One region of the Aureimonas sp. D3 genome, then DNA from elsewhere that is predicted to be linked to it. Evidence: predicted binding sites of a transcription regulator. Region 1 holds the regulator's gene; each other region holds the start of a gene.
What was found. Region 1 encodes PhoB, which activates phosphate uptake and scavenging genes when phosphate is short. Its sites were predicted from a motif close to TGTCATNNANCTGTCAT; they were not measured.

Region 1 (3,523 bases):
GATCGACGAGCTGAAGCAGAACTTCACGATCGTGATCGTGACGCACTCCATGCAGCAGGCGGCCCGCGTGTCGCAGCGCACGGCCATGTTCCATCTGGGCAAGATCGTCGAGGTCGGACCGACCGAGAAGATGTTCCAGAACCCGGACGACAAGCGCACGCAGGACTACATCACCGGCCGCTTCGGCTAACCTCGCGCCCGGCCGCGCCGCCGCGCGCGGCCGACCCCGCCAGAACAGGGAGTTCGCATCATGGAACACATCGTTTCCTCCTATGATGACGAGTTGAAATTCATTCTGCGCCGCATCTCCGAAATGGGTGGCCAAGCCGAGCGCATGGTGGAACAGGCCGTGTCGGCGCTGATCCGCTCCGACTGGGGCCTCGCGCAGTCCGTCGTCGCCGACGACATCTTGCTCGATACGCTCCAGCGCGAGGTGGACGAGCGCGCCGTGATGACGATCGGCAAGCGCCAGCCCATGGCGCAGGATCTGCGCGAGATCGTCGGCGCGATCCGCATCTCCAGCGATCTGGAGCGGATCGGCGATCTGGGCAAGAACATCGCCAAGCGCGTCATCGCGGTGAACGATCACAAGCAGCCGGTTCAGCTGGTGCGCGGGATCGAGCACATGTCGGAGCTGGCGCTGGAGCAGCTGAAGAACGTTCTCGACGTCTACGCCACGCGCGACGCCGTGCGTGCGCTCGAAATCCGTGCCCACGACGCCGAGATCGACGCGCTCTACACCTCGCTGTTCCGCGAACTCCTGACCTACATGATGGAAGATCCGCGCAACATCACGGCCTGCACGCATCTTCTCTTCTCGGCCAAGAATATCGAGCGGATCGGCGACCACGCGACCAACATCGCCGAGACGGTCTACTACATCAAGACCGGCACGCAGATGGAGGCCGAGCGTCCCAAGAGCGACTCGACGCCCTCGATCGCCGCGCCCATGCCCGGCGCGAACGGGTAAGCGCCATGGGGCCGAGGATAACGGTCGTCGAGGACGAGGACGCTCTGGGCGTTCTTCTGCGCTACAATCTGGAGGCCGAGGGCTACGAGGTCGATGTGATCGCCCGCGGCGACGAGGCGGATCTGCGGCTCAAGGAAGCCGTGCCGGACCTGCTCCTGCTCGACTGGATGCTGCCGGGCCTTTCGGGCGTCGAGCTGTGCCGGCGTCTTCGCACGCGGCCGGAGACCGAGCGCCTGCCGATCATCATGCTGACGGCGCGCGGCGAGGAGTCGGAGCGGGTGCGCGGCCTGTCGGTCGGCGCGGACGATTACGTCGTGAAGCCGTTCTCGACGCCCGAGCTGATGGCCCGCGTGCGCGCCATGCTGCGGCGCGTGAAGCCGGAACGCATTTCCAGCCAACTCGTCGCCGGGGATCTGGATCTCGACCGCGAAACGCACCGCGTTCGCCGGGCCGGGCGGGAGGTCAAGCTCGGACCCACCGAGTTCCGCCTTCTGGAATTCCTGATGCAGTCGCCCGGCCGCGTCTTCTCGCGCGAGCAATTGCTCGACGGCGTCTGGGGGCGGGACATCTATGTCGACGAGCGCACGGTGGATGTGCATGTCGGCCGTTTGCGCAAGGCGATCAATCGCGGGCGCCAGCGCGACCCGATACGCACCGTTCGCGGGGCGGGCTATTCGTTGGACGAGAATTTCACGAGCCCGCGTCCGGCCTCGGCGCAGCGCGCGGAAGCCAGCTGACGGCTTTCCCGCAAGCGGGTTCGAAACGAAAACGGCGCGGCAAGCAGGAGCTTGTCGCGCCGTTGTTGTTTCAGGAGTGAGAAGCGCCCTCGGGCACCGATCCCGCCCGCTCGACCGCTTGGGCTCAGCCCTCGGCTGCGTCGTCCTTGATATAGGGCTCGACCGTGCCTTTCAGCTTCATCAGAAGCGGCTTGCCCTGGCGGTCCTTCGCTTTGCCGGCGGCCACGCGCACCCAGCCTTCGCTGACGCAATATTCCTCGACATTGGTCTTTTCCGCGCCGTTGAAGCGGATGCCGATGCCGCGCGCCAGAAGCGCCTCGTCGTAATGCGGGCTGTCCGGGTCGATCGCGAGGCGGTCGGGCAAGGTCGGTGTATCGGTCATGGCATGGCCTTCTGACGTGGGGACAAGGGATGCGAAACGGCTCTGGGCTGCACGCCCTCGCGCGCCGGGCCATCGCCCTCCGATGTGCATCCGGTGCCCCTCCATAGAGCATGACGGCACGCAGCGGGAGACGGTTTCTCGGTGGCGAGGAGATGGGCGCGGCGCTCGCGAGCGAGGAGCAAAAAGAAACCCGGCCGCTGGCGCTGCCGGGTCTCACATCAGGGTCTGAGAAAGCCCACCGTTGAGTTAGCGAACGCGGCGGCGCTCCGAGACGGGCTGGAAGGCGATGCGCGCGTGGTGCTTGCAGTAGGGCGAGGAGTCCTGCGAGTGGTTGCCGCAAAAGCGGAAATCCGGGCTCAGCGGATCACCGAGCGGCCATTTGCAGGTGCGCTCCGACAGCTGCACCAGCGTCAGATTGCGCGACATCGGCACCACTTCGCCGCCTTCGGAATGGCCGAAGATCTGCGCGTCCTCGAACGCTTCCGTCTCCGGCGACATCTTCAGCGCGGTCGCGCCGATGGAATGCACCATCGGCTGGCGCTGCGGCATGGGTGCGCGCAACGGCGGCGTCGAAGGCAAGGTCGGCGTCAGGATGCGCGGTGCGGCCGGGGCAGGCGCGGCCGCTGGCGCGATGGATGGGGCCGGCGTTGGCCTCTGGGGCACGGGGGCGGCCTCCGGCTCCGGGCCCGGCGCGGGGGCCTGCGCCACGACGACGACGGGCTCGGGCACCGGGGCCGGCGAGGGTGCGGCGACGGCCACCGGAATGGCGGCGGGGGTGATCTCGGCGACGCTCTCGTCCGATCCGCCCTTGGGGCGGTTGTCCAGCTTCAGCCGGTGAACCTTGCCGATGACTGCGTTGCGGGTGACACCGCCCAGTTCCGCCGCGATCTGGCTGGCGCTGCGGCCTTCGCCCCAAAGACGCGTGAGCAGCTCGATGCGCTCCTCGGTCCAACTCATGAACAGACTCCTCGTACTCAAGTCGCTGCGGGCGGGCGGCGCGGTCGCCAACATCCAAGGCACCCATCGATCCCTTGCGGATCGGCGGGGCTTCCCACACGAAATCTGGTGTCCGAGACGTTTCTAGAACGCAAGCGCGAAGGGCGGCAAGAGACCTTGCCGTCGCCCGAATCATTTCATCCGCTTTTCAACAGCTTATGGCGGAAGAATGACGCGCGCGGAAGTCCTTGCAGGCCCCACGTGCCGAAACTTCGGCTTTCGTTGACAATTCGCGCCGTCCCCATGGTATAGGCTGGCCCTTGCGAGGCACTTCGATTTCGCCCGCTCCGGCCGCCTGTCGGGCCGCCGTCATCGCCAATGTCCATGCCAACGAGAAGTATCGCCATGGCCGAGTTCCACGATAATCCGCTGTTTGCCACATTCGCGCGCGCGGACATTCGCGTGGAGCGAGGAGAGGGCGTCTGGCTGCACACGAGC
Region 2 (3,523 bases), on a different contig from region 1:
GCGGCGTCGATCCGGCCGATATTGCCGGCATCGGCGTCGACGCGACCTGCTCGCTGGTCGTGATCGGGCCGGACGGGAAGGGGCTGCCGGTCGGCGACCCTGCCCACCCCGAGCGCGACGTCATCGTCTGGATGGACCACCGCGCGACCGGCGAGGCCGAGCGCATCAACGCCATGGGCCACCCCGTTCTGCGCTATGTCGGCGGGCGCATCTCGCCCGAGATGGAGACGCCCAAGCTCCTCTGGCTGCGCGAGAACCGGCCTGAAATCTACGAGGGCGCGGCGCATTTCTTCGACCTGACGGACTTCCTCACTTGGAAGGCGACCGGCGCGCTCGACCGTTCGGCCTGCACGCTGACCTGCAAATGGACCTATCTCGCCGCCGAAGGGCGGTGGGACGACAGCTATTTCCGCGCCATCGGGCTCGGCGACCAACCTGACGATGGCTATCGCCGCATCGGCACCAGCGTCGTCGAGCCCGGCACGGCGCTGGGCTCCGGCCTGACCGAAGAAGCCGCCGCCGCCTTCGGCCTCCGACCCGGCACGGCGGTCGCGGCCGGATTGATCGACGCCCATGCCGGCGGGCTCGGAACCGTCGGGGCGACGGGCGGCACGGGCGATCCCACGACCTGCCTCGCCTATGTCTTCGGCACATCCTCCTGCACCATGGCGACGACGGTGGAGCCCGTTTTCGTGCCGGGCGTCTGGGGACCGTATTTCTCCGCCATGGTGCCCGGCCTCTGGCTGAACGAGGGCGGCCAGTCGGCGGCGGGCGCGGCGATCGACCAGCTTCTTCTCGGCCATCCCGCCCATGGCGCCGCCTCGCGGCAGGTGGAGGCGGAGGGCCAGTCCCTGCCGCAATGGCTGGGCGAGCGCGCGCTGCGCGGCGCGGCTTCGGCCAGCGGGACCGTGCGCCTCGCTGATGGTCTGCACGTCGTGCCGGAATTCCTCGGCAATCGCGCGCCCTTCGCCGATCCGCATGCGCGCGCCGTGATCTCCGGGCTCGGTATGGAAAGCGACGAGGATTCGCTGGCCGCGCTCTATATCGCGGGCGTCTGCGGCCTCGGCTATGGGCTGCGGCAGATCGTGGAGACGCAGGAGGCCCATGGGCTCTCGATCCGCACGATCAGCATCAGCGGCGGCGCGGGCGCGCATCCGCTGACGCGCCAGCTTCTGGCCGACGCCACGAACCGCACGGTCGAAGTGATCGATTGCCCCGAGCCGGTTCTGCTCGGCTCGGCCATGCTGGGGGCGGCCGCCGCAAAACTCTTCGACGGTCTGAAGGCCGCGATGCCCGCCATGTCGCATGTCGGCGCGCGCTGCGAGCCCGATAGCGGCGTGCGCGCCCTGCATGATGCGCGCTACAGCGCCTTCCTGCGGCTTCAGGAGACGGCCCGCTCCATTCGCGAGGCGGAAGCCGCAGCGGCCTGATCAGCAGAGCGCGCGGCCTCGGCTGATCCGCCGGGGCCGTTTGGCGTTCAGGGGCGCAACACGAGTTCCATCCGGTCGGCCGGGAAGCGCGCGCGGATCGCCTGCACGGGTCGCCCGTCGAGATCGACATCGACCGCCAAGCTGACGAGGACGATCGCGTCCGGCGCGCTCGCCAGATGCTCGGCGTCCAGCGGATGCACCCGCTCGGCCGTGATGCGCGTTTCGCGCCGTCGATAATCCGCAACCCCTTCCAGCCGCAGCGCCTCGGTCACCGAGCCGGTTTCGGCATAGGCCCGCACGATGCCGGGAAAACGCTCCACCGAGAAATGCGAGGTGGCGATGGACAGCGGCACGCCATTGGCGACGCTGAGCGTTTCCAGCCTGTGCAGCATCGCGCCCGGCGCGCAGTCGAGCAGCTGGGCCAAGGCCCCGTCCGCCCGCATCGTATCGGCGCGGATCAGCCGGCCGCCGGGCCTGCGCCCCTGCGCCGAGACATTCTCCGAAAAGCGCGTGCGCGGGCCGATCGGATAGGCGAGCCGGGGCGGGGCGGAGTTGACGAACGTGCCCCGCCCGCGCTCGGCGCGCAGCAGGCCTTCCGCCGAGAGGGACTGGATCGCGCGCCGCACCGTATGCCGGTTCACGCCATAGGTTTCCGCCAGTTCCGTTTCCGGCGGCAGGCGCTCCCCCATCATGCCTTCGGCGATGGCCGACCTGATCCTGTCGGCCACGCGCCGCCAGCGCGTCACGCCCTCGTCCGTCTCATTCAACCGTTTCTCGCCCCGTCGCGCCCGCTGTCATTGGGATGTCACCGATGGACGGTTAGAGAGGTTTCGTCCAGACTAGATGTCTAGACCAATAGACAAAGTTAGGCCGACCCATGCACTCCTCGCCCAGTCAGGCGCACGAGACGCCTCCGAAGCTGCGCCAGCGCGCGATCAGCGCCTTTGCGCTCGCGCCCGCCCCGCGCCTTCGCTCCCTCTTCGCCGCACTGGCGAAGGATGCGGGTCACGACGTGCCGGAGGCCATGCCGGTGCGCGGGCCGGAGATCGGCCTCGTCATGCTGCGCGGCCGGGCGGGCGGCGGCGGCGCGCCGTTCAACCTCGGCGAAGCCAGCGTCTGCCGCGCCACGGTGCGCTTGGGCACCGGCGAGGTCGGCCATGCCATGATCCTCGGACGCGATCCCGAAAAGGCGCGGCTCGCCGCCCATCTCGACGCGCTCTGGCAACATGCGGACTGGCACGAGCGGGTCGAGTCCCAGATCGTCGCGCCGCTTCTCGCCGCCGATGCCGAGGATGCGGCGGAACTGGCCAGCGAGACGGAAGCGACGCGGGTCGATTTCTTCACGGTGGCGCGGGGCGAGGACTGACATGACACAGATTCATTTCGCCGCAGACGCCGTGGCCGGAGGCTTTCCCGATCCGGTCCTGGACGCGCAGAGCGCCTTTCGCCGGATCATGAACGCCTTCGCCGAGCCCGGCACGACAGCTTGGCTGGACATGCCGGTCCAAGCGCCCGCCGCCTTGTCCCCCGCCGCCGCGATCCTGCTTCTGACGCTGGCGGATGCCGACGCGCCGATCTTCCTCGAAGGCGCGGCCGCGCTGACAGAGGCCAGCGCCTGGCTCGCCTTCCACACCGGCGCGCGGGTCGATGCCGCACGGGGGGAGGCCAGCTTCGCCCTTCTGACCGAGAATTCCGACCCCGCCGGGTGGGATGCGTTGCCGATCGGCACGGATGCCTATCCCGACCGCGCCGCGACGCTGATCCTTCCCGTGCAAGCCTTGGAGGGCGGTGCGCCGCTCACCCTGACGGGACCGGGCATCGAGACGGTGCGGACCATCGCGCCTCTTGGCCTGCCGGCGGGCTTCCTCGAGGCGCGAGCGCGCAACGCCGCCCTCTTCCCGCGCGGGCACGATCTCGTTCTGGTGGCGGGCGACGCGCTGATCGCTCTGCCGCGCACCACCAAGCTTCGGGAGGCCTGAGCCATGTATGTGGCCGTCAAGGGCGGTGAAGCCGCTATCCGCAACGCCCATCGCCTGCTGGCCGACCGCCGCCGGGGCGCGCGCGACGTGCCGGCGCTGGGCCTCGACCAGATC
Region 3 (3,523 bases), on a different contig from region 1:
GCCATCTCGGCCATCGGCGTCCTGCTCTTCGCGGCTCTCACCGCCTGGGACACGCAGCGCATCAAGGAACTTTACTGGGAAGGCGACGACACGCTGGTCGCCGGTCGCAAGGCCATCATGGGTGCGTTGACCCTCTATCTCGACTTCATCAACCTGTTCATGTTCCTCCTTCGCTTCCTCGGCACCAGCCGTAACTAAAGCCAAGGGGAACCGGACGGTTCTGAGACAGGGGCGGCCTTCGGGTCGCCCTTTTTCGTATGCGCCGTGCGGATTGGGATGGGGCATTTGACGGATTGAGACGGACGCCGCGCCCGCTTATGGTCCGCCCGGTTCACTCCGTAAGGCATCCCATCCATGAGCGCGTTCACCCTTCGCGAGGCCACTCTCGCCGACATTCCCGCCCTGTGCCGCATCTACGAACACGCGGTTCTCCATGGCACGGCGACCTACGAGCTGACCCCGCCCGACGAGACCGAGATGACGGCGCGCTTTCTCAATCTGACGCGGCAGGACTATCCCTATCTCGTCGCTTGCAATGCCGAGGGGCGCGTCGTCGCCTATGCCTATGCCGGCCCGTTCCGGGCCCGCCCGGCCTATCGCTGGTCGGTGGAGGATTCGATCTATCTGGAGCCGGAAGCGCAGGGCCAGGGCATCGGCACGGCGCTGCTCGGCCGCCTTCTGGAGCTGTGCGAGGAAAAGGGCTTCCGGCAGATGATCGCGGTGATCGGCGGGGCCGAAAATCACGGCTCCGTCAAGCTGCATCAGAAGCTCGGCTTCAAGCCGATCGGCCTGTTCGAAGGCTCGGGCTTCAAGTTCGGGCGCTGGATCGACACGGTGCTGATGCAATACACGCTGAACGGCGGCAAGGAGACGCTGCCGGATGAAAGCCGCTATCCCGGCACGCTGGTCTGAGCCCGTCCATTAGGTGGGGCTGATAGCTCCATGAGATGCACGGTCGCCGCCTCGGGCGGCCGTTATTGGGTATGTAGGACTAATCTGAGTGCCGGAATGTCCCGCTCAGGTGTCGGCCAGCTTCAGCGACTTGTCGAACACGCGCAGCACCTGCGGCAGGTCCTGCCCGCGCTTCATCACCAGCCCGCCGGCGGCGTGGACGCTATAGGCCCCCTGGCGGCGCGCCAGTCGCGGCTCCTTCTCGATGCGAAACAGCGGCATTTCGGAACTGCGCCGGAAGATGGAGAACACGGCCCGGTCCTTGAGCGTGTCGATGGCGTAATCGCGCCATTCGCCTGCCGCCACCATGCGCCCGTAGATTCGAAGGATTTCGCCGAGTTCGTGCCGGTCGAAGCTGACGACGGGCAGGGCGTTGGCAGCGCGCACCTCCGAGAGGTGGATCAGCGAGGCGGAGCGTTCGGTCGTGGGTTCGGTCAATCGCAATCCCTCCGGGGAACGCCGCAGGGCGCGGCGAGCCCTTCATCATCCTGTCATGGAAATGGGACCGCGCGAAGGGTGTTGCAACCGGACAGGCCGGTGGCGCAAGCCTCGGGGCAGCGTATCGGCTGAGCCGCTGCGCTCGGGAGCGAGTCGGGATACAGGGTCGGGCCAATCGTCCGAGGCTGCTGCGCCTTCTTTGTCAGCCGCTGTCGCCGTCCCTGTGGGGCGTCCCGCGGCAGCGGAACATCCCACGCCAACCTGTCGCGATTTGATCGTCCGGCAGACTCTCAGAAGGGCAGCGCCGCCGCTGCCAGAATCGGCCCCGGCCGGTCGTCCCGGTCCATCGTCTGGAGCAGCGCGACGCAGCCGCCCGGCTGCGTGTCGGGGTCGGCGATGAGGCCGAGCGGCATATCCACCGCGAGCCGGCCGTCGGCTCCGAGCAGGCCGACCGCGCGCCAGTCGCGCACCGCATGCGTGTTCAGGAGTTGGCGTCCCTCGTTTTCGCCGCGCGCGACCTCGGTGCGCGTGGTCTTGGCATAGGTCGCCAGAATCAGCGCCGGGGGCCTTGCGCCCTCCGGCAGCGCGCCGGCTTCGACGCGTAGGTGCAGGGTCTCGCCCCGAAGGCGCATCTCGATGCGGGGCGAGCCGTCCGCGCCGGCCAGCGGAGCCTTGGCCGTCGCAGCCTCGATCGCCGCCGCATCGAAGCCGGCCACCACCGCCTTGCCGTTGACGATGGCCTGGGGCGTCGTCAGCCCGCCGAGCCGCAGCGCCTTCGAATAACTCTTCTGGCGCTCGGCATTGCGGCGCGAGCCGAGCGGGTCTTCCCAGCCGATATAGTCCCAGTAGTCCACGTGATAGGCGAGGGCGACCACGTCGGGCCGCGCGGCGAGTTCCGCCAGAACCGCGTCGGCCTTCACGCATTCGCTGCATCCCTGGCTCGTGAAAAGCTCCACGATGCCGCGCACATTCTGGCTCGACGCTTCGTCTCCGCTCTCGTCGGCATGGGCGAGGCCGAGCGGCAGGACGGCGGCAAGGAGCAGGACGAACAGGGTCGGCGGGCTCATGGATCGGCATCTCCTTGGCTCCGGGATGGCCCGAAGAGAGATGGGACCATGGCGGGATAACCCCACGGAAGGCGAGCCTTGCGTCGTTCAATTGAGGGTGAGCCGGGCGCGAGGCGAGGCACATGAAAACGCCGCCGCCCTTGCGAGGAGGGCGGCGGCGCGAAAGACAAGCGAACCAGCCCGGAGGCCGGCTCGCGAGATCGTGTGAACGGCTCGAGCCTTCAGGCCGAACTGGCGTTGGCCCTCGAAACTCATGCCTAGCCCTCGAGAGAGGGTGCCGCCGAAGCGCGGAGGCTTCGGCGGGGATGGTTCCTGGAGCGCTTCCGTCGAACAAAGGTTCGCCAGAAAGGCTCCAGGTTTTTGTTTCCGCATTGTCCGGGCGCGAAAGCCGACTCGGCTTTCGCTGGAAATGCTTTAGGCCGCCAGCTGGCGCAGCACGTAGTGCAGGATGCCGCCGTTCTTGAAGTATTCCAGCTCGTCCAGCGTATCGATGCGGCAGAGCAGCGGAACCTTGACCACTTCGCCATTGGCGCGGGTGATCGTGGCTTCCATGGTCTGGCGCGGCTTGACCTCGGTCAGGCCTTCGATCGTCACCGTTTCCTCGCCTGTGAGGCCGAGCGACTGCCAGCTCGTGCCTTCCTGGAAGACGAAGGGCACGACGCCCATGCCCACCAGGTTGGAGCGGTGGATGCGCTCGAAGCTCTGCGCGATCACGGCGCGAACGCCCAGAAGCACGGTGCCCTTGGCCGCCCAGTCGCGCGAGGAGCCGGTGCCGTATTCCTTGCCGGCGAAGATCACCAGCGGAACCTCTTCCTGCTGATACTTCATCGCCGCGTCGTAGATCGCCAGCTGCTCACCGGAGGGGAAGTGCTTGGTGATGCCGCCTTCCACGCCCGGAACCATCTGGTTCTTGATGCGGATATTGGCGAAGGTGCCGCGCATCATGACTTCGTGGTTGCCGCGACGCGCGCCATAGGAGTTGAAGTCCACCGGGCGCACCTGATGCGAGACGAGATACTCGCCCGCCGGGCCGTTCTTCTTGATCGAACCGGCCGGCGAGATGTGGT
Region 4 (3,523 bases), on a different contig from region 1:
GTAGCTGACGAACTCGGCGGCCTCGACCTTGGCCTTGGCGATATCGACCGGCGCGGACCAGTCGCTTTCGGCAGCGAAGGCGGCCAGGCTCCGGGGCCGGGCGAGCCCGAAGACGGCGGCGAGACCGAGCGTGCCGGTGCCGACCAGGAAGCGGCGACGGTCAACCGCCGCGCGCAGAAGCTTGGATGTCGTCATGGGAGATGTCCTTGGTTTGGGCGATCCGCCCGACGTTTCGGGCCGGAAAGAAGGGGAAAGGGGTCAGGGCCGTTCGCCGCGGGTGATGCGCGCCTCGATCTCGTCGATCACGGGCAGAAGGTCGGCGACGCTGTCGATGACGACATGCGCGCCATGGGCTTGGAGGGCGGCGCGGGCGCGCTGGCGCAAGGCGGCGCGCTCGTCCTGCGACAGCGCGGCCAGCTCGGCGAGGGACAGGCCCGCTTCGTTGCCGCTGAGCGCGACGCCGACCGTCCAGCAGCCGGCATGGACGCCCTCCTCGATGCCGACGCCGGTGTCGTCCACCTTGACGGTGCGCCAGGCCGGCCAGACGCCTAGATCGAGAAAGGTGCGATACATGTTCATCGGGCTCGGGCGGCCCTCGGGCAGGTCGCCGGCGCAGACGAGATTGTCCGGCGAAAAGCCCTGGGCGGCCGCCAGCGGCAGAAGCCGCTCCATGATCGAGCGCGTGTAACCGGTGGTGGAGCCGATGCGGCAACCGCGTTTGCGCAGCGCCGCCACCGTCTCGGCCGCGCCGGGCACGAGCTCGGCATAGTCGGCAACGACCGCCTCGTTCATCGGCACGAAGATCTCGTAGATCCGGTCCACGGCCGCGCCGTCCGCCGCCGTTCCCTGCGCCGCTTCCCAGGCCTTCGCGATGCGCGGCTCGGCGAGCATCGCGGCGATATGGTCCCATTTCGGCCTGCCCATCGGCCCGCGCGCTTCCGCCACGGAGACGGCGACGCCGAAGCGCGCGAAGGCTTCCACGAAGACGCCCATCGGGGCTCGCGAGCCGAAGTCGATCACGGTGCCGGCCCAGTCGAAGACGACGGCTTTGATCTCGCTCATCGCGCGATCTCCTTGTGTTGGAACAGGTCGGCTCCGAGGCCGAAAAGCTCGCCGACGACCTCCTCGCCGAGCGCGAAGGCGGTGGAAGCGCCGGTGCCGCCGGTGACGATGGCGAGGCGCACGTTGGGCTCGGGCGCCTCCACCAGAACGGTGCGGTCGGTGGCCGAGGCGTAGGTGCCGATCCAGCGCTCGGCGACATGGCGGCCCGGCAGATCGAGCACCGCGTCGAGTTCCGACAGGATCAGCGCGTCGAAGCGCTCGCTGGCGAAGGGCGCGGGGTGGTCGCCATAGACATGGCTGTCGCCGACCACGAGCGAGCCGTCGGCCGACTGAACGGCGATCAGGTGAATGCCGGCCGCCCGCTGTTCGGCGGCGTCCCGGTCCAGTCGTCGGCCCAGCGGCGCGGCCTCGGGGAGATCGGCAAAGCCTTCGTAGCGGGCAAAGGACAGATCCGACATCACGGCCGCGCCGAGCCGCACGGGCTTTGCCAGGGCGACGCGCAGCATCTGGAGCGTGCAGATGCGGATGCCGGCGGAGCGGATGCGCTGGGGATAAAGCGTGGCGAGATCGTCGCCGGGGCAGACGACGACGCGCGCGGCGCGCACGAGACCCGCCGAGGTCGCGAGTCCCTCCGGCACGACCGCCTGAACGGCGGTGCGCCAATGGAAGGTGACGCCGTGCGCTTCCGTCAGCCAGGCGGCCAGTCTGGGCACCGCTTCGCGGGATTCGACGCGCAGCTCGTGCGGGCTGTGAAGCACGGCGCGCGCCTTATCGAGGCGGAGCGCGGGAACGAGAGTGGCGGCCTCGCTCACCCCGATCATCCGGCAGTCCTCGCCCATGTCGGTGCGCAGGAAGGCGTGGAGAACCTCGGCCGCTTCCTCGCGGTAAGCCGGCATGACGAGCCCGTGATGCCGGACGGGAATGCGAGCGAGCGGCGCGACCTCGGCCCAGACGTCGCGGCTGCGCCGCGCCCGCGCCCAGTGCGCGCCGGCCTTTTGCCCTGTCACGGTGACGAAGCCGAAATTGCGGATCGAGGCGCCGGTGGCCGCCGCGCCGCGATCGACGACCGCCACGCTGAGGCCTTGCCGCACGGCCGCCAGAGCCATTCCGAGGCCGACAATGCCGGCGCCCACGATGGCAAGATCATAAGAACGGGTCATAGCGATGTCGAAAAGAAGCCAAAGGGCAGCACCATCTGCCGGTGCCGCCCATTTAAACCTTCGACATGACGCTTCTATGAATGATCAGTAAGTATAGATATAGACTATAATTGGAGATCTTGGTCGATACTTGGTTTCAGAATCGGGCGGGCGCCGATCCCTCCACTTTCTCTCCCGCTATCGCCAGAAAGGCCGCGACGGCGGAGTGACCGACATATTCGGGAAGGGTCACGAGATAGTGGCCGATATCCGCGCCGGCCCCCTTCAGAATGGCGACATCGATATGCTCGTCGGCCTCGACCTCGCCTTCCACGGCGATGGCCAGCCCGATGCCGACGGCCGCGGCCGCATAGGCGACGTCCAGTGTCGCGACTTCCATGACGGGATCCAGCCGAATGCCCGCCTCGCCGGCCAGCGTGTCGAGCAGCGCGCGCGTGCCCGACAGCTTGTTCCACAGGACCATCTTCTGCCTGTCGAGGTCCCGGAGGGAAAGAATTCCCGCTTGCAGAAGCGGATGCCCCTTGCGGCCATAGACGAGGATGCGGCAGCGGACCAGTTCGAAGCAGGCGAAGCGCGGATCGGGCGCGGGGCGGGAGATAGCGGCGACGTCCAACTCCCCCTTCAGAACCGCCTCCATCAGTTCGGCCGAAGGCCCGCCTCTCGTCACCACGCGAATGTTGCCGTGGCGGCTGACAAAGGCGGAGAGCATCGGCATGATCAAACGATGGGCGCTGAAGCCGATCGACAAACGCCGCTCTGCCGACCCGCCCGCCACCGCCATGTCGCGCTCGATCTCGTCGAGACAGGCCAGCGCGATGCGGATCTTGGCGATCAGCGGCTCGGCATCGGCCGCTACACGCACCGAATGCCCCTCGCGGTTGAAGATGCGGAACGGCGCGGCCGCTTCGAACGCCTGAACCTGCGTTGAGACGGTCGGCTGGCTGACGCCGATCTCGCGCGCTGCCTTGGAGAATTGCCCCGTGCGGGCCAGGGCATCGACGGCCCGAAGCTGGGCAAGAGTGGGCGCCATGCAGATGTCTCCGAGTTCGGCAGGGGGCCTTCCTTAGCATTGGTTCGCGCGCACGCGGAGGCATTGCCCCCATCCGCCGTCAGGTCCGATCCGCTTGTGGGGCTGAGGCCGTCACGGACCATGGGCAAGGACCGTGATCGGCCTACTCCGTTTGGGCTTGCTTCGCCTCCCGTCAGCCGCTTGTCATCTCCATCGCCTAGGACTCCATCGTCCCCAACCGATCGGCAAAGGCCCCGGCATGGATTCTGCTTGTCAGCCCGAACTGGTGATC

Region 2: the regulator PhoB is predicted to act here: its motif matches at 2,223-2,239, upstream of phnF (phosphonate metabolism transcriptional regulator PhnF).
Region 3: the regulator PhoB is predicted to act here: its motif matches at 1,430-1,446, upstream of AUL36_RS09635 (DUF2794 domain-containing protein).
Region 4: the regulator PhoB is predicted to act here: its motif matches at 2,288-2,304, upstream of AUL36_RS17605 (TIGR03364 family FAD-dependent oxidoreductase).

Annotation. Positions count from the first base shown of each region.
Region 1 covers NZ_BBWM01000005.1:61,141-64,663, reverse strand. Annotated here, with positions in the region: gene pstB (phosphate ABC transporter ATP-binding protein PstB) at 1-190, shown strand, start outside; gene phoU (phosphate signaling complex protein PhoU) at 251-970, shown strand; gene phoB (phosphate regulon transcriptional regulator PhoB) at 976-1,707, shown strand; gene AUL36_RS02260 (DUF3297 family protein) at 1,832-2,089, opposite strand; gene AUL36_RS02255 (GcrA family cell cycle regulator) at 2,336-3,046, opposite strand; gene AUL36_RS02250 (aspartate aminotransferase family protein) at 3,431-3,523, shown strand, end outside.
Region 2 covers NZ_BBWM01000073.1:42,191-45,713, forward strand. Annotated here, with positions in the region: gene AUL36_RS21785 (FGGY-family carbohydrate kinase) at 1-1,430, shown strand, start outside; gene phnF (phosphonate metabolism transcriptional regulator PhnF) at 1,478-2,197, opposite strand; gene phnG (phosphonate C-P lyase system protein PhnG) at 2,308-2,796, shown strand; gene phnH (phosphonate C-P lyase system protein PhnH) at 2,798-3,409, shown strand; partial or broken gene AUL36_RS21805 (carbon-phosphorus lyase complex subunit PhnI) at 3,413-3,523, shown strand, end outside.
Region 3 covers NZ_BBWM01000034.1:78,551-82,073, forward strand. Annotated here, with positions in the region: gene AUL36_RS09625 (Bax inhibitor-1/YccA family protein) at 1-198, shown strand, start outside; gene AUL36_RS09630 (GNAT family N-acetyltransferase) at 355-912, shown strand; gene AUL36_RS09635 (DUF2794 domain-containing protein) at 1,018-1,356, opposite strand; gene AUL36_RS09640 (DUF1223 domain-containing protein) at 1,680-2,456, opposite strand; gene acnA (aconitate hydratase AcnA) at 2,871-3,523, opposite strand, start outside.
Region 4 covers NZ_BBWM01000058.1:14,205-17,727, reverse strand. Annotated here, with positions in the region: gene AUL36_RS17615 (extracellular solute-binding protein) at 1-195, opposite strand, end outside; gene phnX (phosphonoacetaldehyde hydrolase) at 259-1,062, opposite strand; gene AUL36_RS17605 (TIGR03364 family FAD-dependent oxidoreductase) at 1,059-2,222, opposite strand; gene AUL36_RS17600 (LysR family transcriptional regulator) at 2,359-3,252, opposite strand; gene AUL36_RS17595 (HAD family hydrolase) at 3,491-3,523, shown strand, end outside.